Regions from separate parts of the Xanthomonas sp. NCPPB 901 genome, predicted to be linked through region 1. Evidence: riboswitches for the same ligand, from Rfam matches in the RefSeq annotation. Region 1 holds a riboswitch; the other holds the start of a gene.
What was found. Region 1 has a riboswitch for glycine ahead of AC1PME_RS19255 (trimeric intracellular cation channel family protein). Riboswitches for the same ligand answer to the same signal wherever they lie in the genome.

Region 1 (4,229 bases):
GCCGATCAACATCGCGCAGATGCACGTGTCCGGCGTCGACGCCTCGTTGAAGTACCGCCTCAACACCGCGCGCTGGGGCAACTTCAGCATCGCGCTGGATTACAACAACCTGATCGGCTACCACGAGCAGACCTACCGCACCGACGACGACAAGAACCTGCGCGATCAGAAGATCCGCAGCAAGCTGCGCGGCAGCGTGCACTGGGAGAACGGCGGCCCGCTGGACCTGACCGTGTACGCCAAGCGCTTCGGCTCCACCCAGGCGGTGAACTGGGGCACCTGCACCCGTTTCGACGACGGCTACCAGCCCAGTCCCTCCGACGCCTGCCGCGTCACCGACAGCGGCAACCGCCACTTCGGCCAGAGCACCACCCGCTACTTCGGCCGCGTCGGCCCGGCGCTGTACTGGAACCTCACCGCCGGCTACCGCATCGCCCCGAAGATGAAGGTCAACCTGTACATCAACAACGTGCTCAACACCGTCGGCTACGACAACAAGGAGCGCTACTACGGCTACCAGTTCTACAACACCACCCTGTACGACGCGATCGGGCGCGAGGTGGCGGCGGAGTACGTGCTGGATTTCTGAGGGGCGGGGAATCGGGAGTCGGGACTGGGGAATCGAAAGCGGAGCGGTGGCGCTGCTTTTTCCGATTCCCCATTCCCGATTCCCCATTCCCGGCTCCACAAGTTGCCAATGCAACTGTGGCGCCGCCGCAAACCCTGTGTTATCACTACGTCCCATGAACGCTTCCTGCCGCAGCTTTTACTTTTGGTACTACGGTTTTCCGATGCCGCTGGCGGAGGAAGGATCGCGTTCACCCTGAAGGACACTTCAGCCGCAATCCCGAAAGCCGCCAGCGAACCTGGCGGCTTTTTTCATGCCGCCGGCCCTGGCCCCACCCAAGCCCCCACGAGAGACACCCATGGCCCCGCATACCGACGATCTGCGCATCCGCAAGATCGAACCGCTGACCCCGCCCTCCCAGTTGCTGGCGCTGCTGCCCTGCGACGAGGAGGCCTCGCAGACCGTCGCCGCCTCGCGCGCGGCGCTGCACGAGATCCTGCACGGCCGCGACGACCGCCTGGCGGTGGTGATCGGCCCTTGCTCGATCCACGACCCGGTCGCGGCGATGGAGTACGCGCAGCGCCTGCGCCCGCTGCGCGAGACCTACGGCGATGCGCTGGAGATCGTGATGCGGGTGTACTTCGAGAAGCCGCGCACCACGGTCGGCTGGAAGGGCCTGATCAACGACCCCAACCTCGACGGCAGCTTCGACATCAACAAGGGCCTGCGCCTGGCGCGCGGCCTGCTGCGCGACATCAACCGCCTGGGCCTGCCCGCGGGCGTGGAATTCCTCGACATCATCTCGCCGCAGTACATCGCCGACCTGGTGGCCTGGGGCGCGATCGGCGCACGCACCACCGAGAGCCAGGTGCACCGCGAGCTGGCATCGGGCCTGTCGTGCCCGGTGGGCTTCAAGAACGGCACCAGCGGCGACGTCAAGATCGCGGTCGACGCGGTCGGCGCGGCCTCGCATCCGCACCATTTCCTGGCGGTGACCAAGGACGGGCAGACCGCGGTCGCGGCCACCGCCGGCAATCCCGACTGCCACGTGATCCTGCGCGGCGGCACCCAGCCCAACTACGACGCCGACAGCGTGGCCGCGGCGGCGCAGGTGCTGCAGAAGGCCGGCCTGCCGGCGCGGCTGATGGTCGACGCCAGCCACGCCAACAGCGGCAAGAACCCGGACAACCAGCCCAAGGTGATCGAGGACATCGCCCGTCAGCTCGAGGCCGGGCAGACCCGCATCGTCGGCGCGATGGTCGAGAGCCACCTGCGCGGCGGCCGCCAGGACCTGGTCGCCGGCCAGCCGCTGGTCTACGGCCAGAGCATCACCGACGGCTGCATCGACTGGGACAGCTCGGTGCAGGTGCTGGAGCGGCTGGCGCAGGCGGTGCGGGTGCGGCGTGCGCGCTGCCTGAGCGACGCGGCGTGAGGTCGGCGCGCGCCCGGGCCGCGGGTCCGGGCGCGCACCCCGCACTGCCGCGGCGCGCGCTCAGTGCGCTTCGTCGCTGTACACGAACTTGGGCATTTCCCATTTGCAGTGGATCGCCAGCAGGCGCAACAGGAAACCGCCGCCCAGGCACCACAGCGTGGCGGCGTTGAGCGATACGCCCACGCGCAGCAGTCCCAGCCAGGCCGCGCCGGTGAACAGGGTGATCAGCGCATAGAGTTCCTTCTGGAAGATCAGCGGCACTTCGTTGCACAGCACATCGCGCAGCACGCCGCCGAAGGCGCCGGTCAACATGCCCGCGATCACCACGATCGGCGCGGAGTGCCCGGCATCGCGCGCCACCGCGCAGCCGATCAGGGTGAACGCGATCAGGCCCAGCCCGTCCAGCACCAGGAAGGTCCGGCGGAAGTGATGCATCCAGCGCGCGACCCAGGTCGCGATCAGCGCCGCGCAGATGGTGAAGCCCAGGTACTCCGGATGCTTCACCCAGCCCAGCGGGTAGTGTCCCAGGACGATATCGCGCAGCGATCCGCCACCGAGCGCGGTGACGCAGGCGATGATGGCCACGCCGAACAGGTCCATGCGCCGGCGCCCGGCGGACAAGGCGCCGGTCATGGCTTCGGCGGAAATGGCGACGAGGTAGATCAGAGAGAGCAGCATGGGGAGGCTCCGGACACGGCAGGCGGGGACGGAAACGCGCCGCGCACGCGGGCGCGAGCACGCGGGCGTGGGGATTTCCGTTGCCGCTCCCGCTGTCCTTTTGCCTGAGAGTTCGGTGGCCGGGCCACGTGCCCCTTCGGCGGGTCATTGAAGACCTCTCTCCAGATCGGCGTACCGGATACATGGTTGGCGGCGTGTCGTGCCACCGGCCTGAGCGATTATGGGAGCCTGCGCCTTCGGCGGGCGCCGGCATCGGCGCCTCTCTCCTGCATCCGGTGCCGATTCTAGCAGCCGGCGCCGCCGCTCCGCTGGAGACTCCCGTTGCGCGCGCTGCATCGGCGCGCCGGTCCGGGCGATGGCGCTGCGACTTGGCCAGCGTACCCGCGGCGGTTGCAACAACGCTGCAGGCGGCGAGGCACACGGCGGAGACTGCGCCGCGCCAGCCAGCGGCCGCCGGCCATGACGCCGCGCCTGGCGGCCGAACACGCAAAAAAAACCGGCCGCGCCGCCGAATACGAAGGGAGAGAGCTTCGGTGTCGACGGCTGCGAGCCGGCGATGTCGTTATCCGCCTGCACGGTGGCCCTGGTATGCCGGTGTGTGGCAACGGCTGGCAAGGTGTTCGCAGCGCGTTAAGGCCTGTTGTGGCCGGTTCAGCGCGGCGGCGCGGGAGCAGGTTTGCCACCGCCCCGGATGGATGACGGGCGCGGACGCAGCGGCGATCGCCTGCCGAGGTGCGCCAGGTGCAAGCGCCAATACGTTCCGGCCAGCCTGCGATGGTCGCCGCCACTGCAGCCGCACACTGCCGCTGCTGGCGAAGCCGGCCGCCGCGTCGATAATGGGGCCATGGCCACCGACTCGCCCTGGTTCCTGTACCTGCTCGAATGCCGCAACGGCAGCTACTACGCCGGCATCACCCCGGACCTGCAGGCGCGCTTCCAGGCGCACCTGCGCGGCACCGGCGCCAAGTACACCCGCGCCAACCCGCCGCTGCGGCTGCTGGCCAGCCGCGCCTATCCCGATCGTGCCGCCGCCTCGCGTGCCGAGTACGCGCTCAAGCAATTGCCGCGTGGCCGCAAACTGGCGTTCCTGGGCGCGCCGGAATCCGTCCCCGCGGCCGACAGCCTGCAAGCGACAAGCCATGTAGGAGCGGCTTCGGCCGCGAGAGGCGTTACCAGTAAAGCCCGTCGCGGCTGAAGCCGCTCCCACAACGGCCAACGGCACCGGACATGTGCGCAGATGCCGAACGGCAGGAAGCCTGCATTGTGGGAGGGACTTCAGTCCAGACGCGATGTCCTGCAGTTGCTTGGCGAGCCTCCAGCAGAACCAGCGCCAGCAGGGGTAGGAGCGCTTTCAAGCGCGACTCCGGGGGCAGACGCGTCGCGGCTGAAGCCGCTCCCACAACGGTGCCTGACATTCGCGCGGATGTCGGATGAAGCGGCTTCACTGTGGGAGGGACTTCAGTCCCGACGCGATGTCCTGCAGTTGCTCGGTGAGCCTCGAGCAGAACCGTCGCCAGCAGGGGTAGGCGCGCTTTCAAGCGCGACCCCGGG
Region 2 (4,229 bases), 860 kb from region 1:
TACTCGCCCTGCGCGCCGGAGTTGGGCTGCAGGCTGACCGCGTCGTAGCCGGTGCACTCCACCAGCATCGCTTCCAGTTCGTCGATCAGCTGCTTGTAGCCCACGCTCTGCTCGGCCGGGGCCAGCGGATGGATCGCGCCGAACTGCGGCCAGGTCACCGGGATCATCTCGGCGGTGGCGTTGAGCTTCATGGTGCAGCTGCCCAGCGGGATCATGGTGCGATCCATCGCCAGGTCCTTGTCGGCCAGCGCGCGCATGTAGCGCAGCAGCTCGTGCTCGCTGTGGTGGGTGTTGAACACCGGGTGCTGCAGGAACGCGCTGTGCCGCAGCAGCTGCGGCGGCAGCGCGTCGGCGGTGGCGGCGTCGAGCGCGTCGATGTCGGCCTGGGCGCCGAACAGCTGCGCCAGCGCGACCACGTCGGCGCGGGTGGCGGTTTCGTCCAGGCTGATGCCCAGCGCGGTGCTGTCGATCGCGCGCAGGTTGATGCCGGCCGCACGCGCCTTGGCGTGGATGGCCGCGGCGTCCACGCCGGTGACGTGCAGGGTGTCGAAGAAGCGTTCGCCGACGGCGACGCCGGCGCCGCGCAGCGCCGCGGCCAGGATCGCGGCCAGGCGGTGGGTGCGGCGGGCGATGCGGACCAGGCCCTCGGGGCCGTGGTACACCGCGTACATCGAGGCCATCACCGCCAGCAGCACCTGCGCGGTGCAGATGTTGGAGGTGGCCTTCTCGCGGCGGATGTGCTGCTCGCGGGTCTGCAGGGTGAGGCGGTAGGCGGGGTTGCCGGCAGCGTCGATCGACACGCCGATCAGGCGGCCCGGCATCGAGCGCTTGTAGGCGTCGCGGCAGGCCATGAACGCGGCGTGCGGGCCGCCGAAGCCGAACGGCACGCCGAAGCGCTGCGAGTTGCCGACCACGATGTCCGCGCCCCATTCGCCGGGCGCGGCGATCAGGGTCAGCGCGAGCAGGTCGGTGGCCACCGCGACCAGGCCGCCTTGCGCATGTACCGCGTCGGCCAGCGCCTTGTGATCGCCGATGTGGCCGAAGCTGTCCGGATACTGCAGCAGCACGCCGAAGCACTCGGCCTGCAGCGCTTCTTCCGGCGTGCCCACGCGCAGCACGATGCCCAGCGGCTCGGCGCGGGTGCGCAGCAGTTCCAGGGTCTGCGGGTGCACCGCGTCGTGCACGAAGAACGTGTCGGACTTGGACTTGGCCGAGCGCTTGGCCAGGGTCATCGCCTCGGCCGCGGCAGTGGCTTCGTCCAGCAGCGAGGCGTTGGCGATCTCCATGCCGGTGAGGTCGGCGCACATGGTCTGGAAGTTGATCAGCGCCTCCATGCGGCCCTGCGAGATCTCCGCCTGGTATGGCGTATAGGCGGTGTACCAGGCTGGGTTCTCGAGGATGTTGCGCAGGATCACCTTGGGCGTGTGGGTGCCGTAGTAACCCTGGCCGATGAAGCTGCGGAACACGGTGTTCCTGTCGGCGATGGCACGGATCTTGGCCAGCGCCTCCTCCTCGGTGATGGCGTCGGGCAGCGCCAGCGCGGCCGGCGACTTGATGTTGCCGGGCACGATGGCGTCGGTCATCGCCTCCAGCGAGTCGTGGCCGACGGTGCGCAGCATGTGCGCGATCTCGGCGTCGTTCGGGCCGATGTGGCGCTCGATGAAGGCCGAGTGGTGTTCGAGGTCGCGCAGCGAAGAGGTGTGAGACATGGCAGTCGTCCGGCTGAGGAAGGCACGAGGAGGCGGGGACATGCGCAATGCCGTCGTCGGACCGCGGCGGCGGGCACGATCGACGGGAAGCGCATGTCCTCCCAATGCCCCTCTGTCCTTTTGCCTGAGAGTTTGGAAGCGGCGGCTGACGCCGCGCTTCGTGCCCCTTCGGCGCCGGGTTTGACCGGTCTCTCCAGAGTCTTGGTGCGGGTGGTATCGGGCCTGAGCGATTACGGGCGTTTGCGCCTTCGGCAGCGGGTCGCCCCGCTTCTCCCACCTTGCTGCATGGCGATTATAGCGTGGCCGGGGGCGCGCACGGCGGAGCCCCGGCACCGACGCCAGGCTGAATGGGCAGCTGCGGCGGATGTGCCCAGGCGGCTGCAGCGCGTATCATGGCCGCACTCCCTTCCTTTCGCGCCTGTCCATGCCGGACGGCCTCGTCGCGTGTGCGTCCGTCCTGCGGCCGCCGCGGCCGGTTTTTCAGGACGATGTCCCCATGACGCTCCCATCCGTGTCCACACGCCGCATGGCCCTGCTGCTTGCCGGGCTGGCGATGTTCGGCCCGTTCTCCATCGACACCATCTTCCCGGCGTTCCCGCAGCTGGCGCAGCGCCTGCACGCCGATCCGGTGGCGATCCAGCAGACGGTGAGCGTGTACCTGCTGGCCTATGCGCTGATGGGCCTGGCGCATGGGCCGCTGTCCGACGCGCTGGGGCGGCGGCGGGTGATCGTCGCCGGGCTGATCGTGTTCATCCTGGCCTCGGCCGGCTGCGCGCTGTCGCGCGACCTGCCGACCCTGCTGGCGTTCCGCGCGCTGCAGGGCGTCTCGGCCGGCGTCGGCATGATCGTCGGCCGCGCGGTGATCCGCGACCTGTTCCACGGCGACGATGCGCAGCGGCTGATGAGCCAGGTCTCGATGCTGTTCGGCATCGCCCCGGCGATCGCGCCGATCATCGGCGGCTGGATCCTCGGCAGCGGCCGCGGCTGGCCGATGATCTTCTGGTTCCTGGTCGGCTTTTCCTCGCTGCTGCTGGTGGCGACCCTGCGCTGGATGCCGGAGACGCATCCGCCGCAGGCGCGCACGCCGCTGGCGCCGCGCAGGCTGCTGCGCGACTACGTCGGCATCGCGCTCAATCCGCGCTTCCAGCGCCTGGCCGCGGCCGGTGCGTTCAATTTCGGCGGGGTGTTCCTGTACATCGCCTCGGCGCCGGTGTTCATGATCGACCTGCTGGGCAAGACCGAGCGCGACTTCGCCTGGCTGTTCCTGCCCACCATCGGCGGCATGACCCTGGGCGCGTTCCTGTCCGGGCGCATGGCCGGGCGGCTCGGGCCGATGCGGCAGGTGCGCATCGGCTTCGTCTGCTGCGGCCTGTCGATGGTCGGCAACATCGCCTACACCGCGCTGGCCCCGGCCATCGCGTTGCCGTGGGCGGTGCTGCCGATCTTCTTCGCCGGCCTGGGCACGGCGCTGATCTTCCCGATCCTGGCGCTGGCGGTGCTGGACATGTATCCGCGCCAGCGCGGGCTGGCCTCGTCGCTGCAGGCCTTCACCCAGTTGATGGTCACCGTGCTGGTGGCCGGGGTGCTGTCGCCGCTGCTCAGCGGCCATGCCCTGCACCTGGCGCTGGGCTCGGGCGGGTTCTTCCTGCTCGGCTGGGGGTTCTGGCGCTGGGAACGGCGCAGCGGCAAGCGCTTGCCGCGGCCGGATGCGCAGGTGCCGCGGCTGGAACCGGCCGACCCGCTGTGAGCCGCGCCGCGGTTGGGCTATCGTCGTCGGGTCATCGTTGAGGAAACCGCATGTCCATCCAGTCCAAGCCGCGCCGCGACCTGCGCAAGAAGCTGGCCGAGCGCCTGCGTCACCGCGCCGAGGGCGTCGCACCGGCCGCGCCCATCGAACCGCATGCGGAACTGCGCGACCAGCAGCGCACGCTGCTGGCCGGCATCGTGCGCCGCGACGGCGAGTGGGTGCTGGGCATGGACGGACGTATCGCCGGGCAGAGCGAGAGCGCCGCGCAGGTGCTGTCGCTGATCATGCAGGCGGCAGAGCTGCACGAGCGCGCCGGTACGCCGGTGCGGCTGATGTACTCGGACGCGTTGAAGGATGCCGCGCAGGCCGACGCGCAGGCGCAGGGCCTGAGCTTCGAGGAGTTCAAGACACGCCACGCCCAGGCCATGCGCCGCGACGACGGCGGCGCGGCGGCCCCGGCCTGAGACCATGGGCCAGAGCGCCGGCCAGGCTGCGCAGGAGGCGGTGTCGCTGGCACGGGTGCGGCGCCGCGACGGCGTCGCGCTGATCCAGGCGCACCGCGCCAGCGTCGCCCTGCATCATCCCTGGAGCTATCCGTTCACCGACGTGCCCGGGTTCGAGGCGTGGTACAAGCAGACCCTGGACGGCAGCAACATCGCGCTGCTGGCACGCGAACGCAGCAGCGGCGCGCTGGCCGGCCTGTTCACCTTCAGCCAGGTGGTCGGCGGCTGCTTCCAGAGCGCCTACCTGGGCTACCACGCCATGGCCGGCTG

Region 2: another riboswitch for glycine. It lies ahead of gcvP (aminomethyl-transferring glycine dehydrogenase); the one in region 1 lies ahead of AC1PME_RS19255 (trimeric intracellular cation channel family protein).

Annotation. Positions count from the first base shown of each region.
Region 1 covers NZ_CM161511.1:4,530,281-4,534,509, reverse strand. Annotated here, with positions in the region: gene AC1PME_RS19265 (TonB-dependent receptor plug domain-containing protein) at 1-589, shown strand, start outside; gene AC1PME_RS19260 (3-deoxy-7-phosphoheptulonate synthase) at 927-2,000, shown strand; gene AC1PME_RS19255 (trimeric intracellular cation channel family protein) at 2,061-2,678, opposite strand; glycine riboswitch at 2,763-2,853, opposite strand; glycine riboswitch at 2,866-2,957, opposite strand; gene AC1PME_RS19250 (GIY-YIG nuclease family protein) at 3,523-3,873, shown strand.
Region 2 covers NZ_CM161511.1:3,672,548-3,676,776, reverse strand. Annotated here, with positions in the region: gene gcvP (aminomethyl-transferring glycine dehydrogenase) at 1-1,709, opposite strand, end outside; glycine riboswitch at 1,812-1,916, opposite strand; gene AC1PME_RS15430 (multidrug effflux MFS transporter) at 2,206-3,456, shown strand; gene AC1PME_RS15425 (hypothetical protein) at 3,507-3,920, shown strand; gene AC1PME_RS15420 (GNAT family N-acetyltransferase) at 3,925-4,229, shown strand, end outside.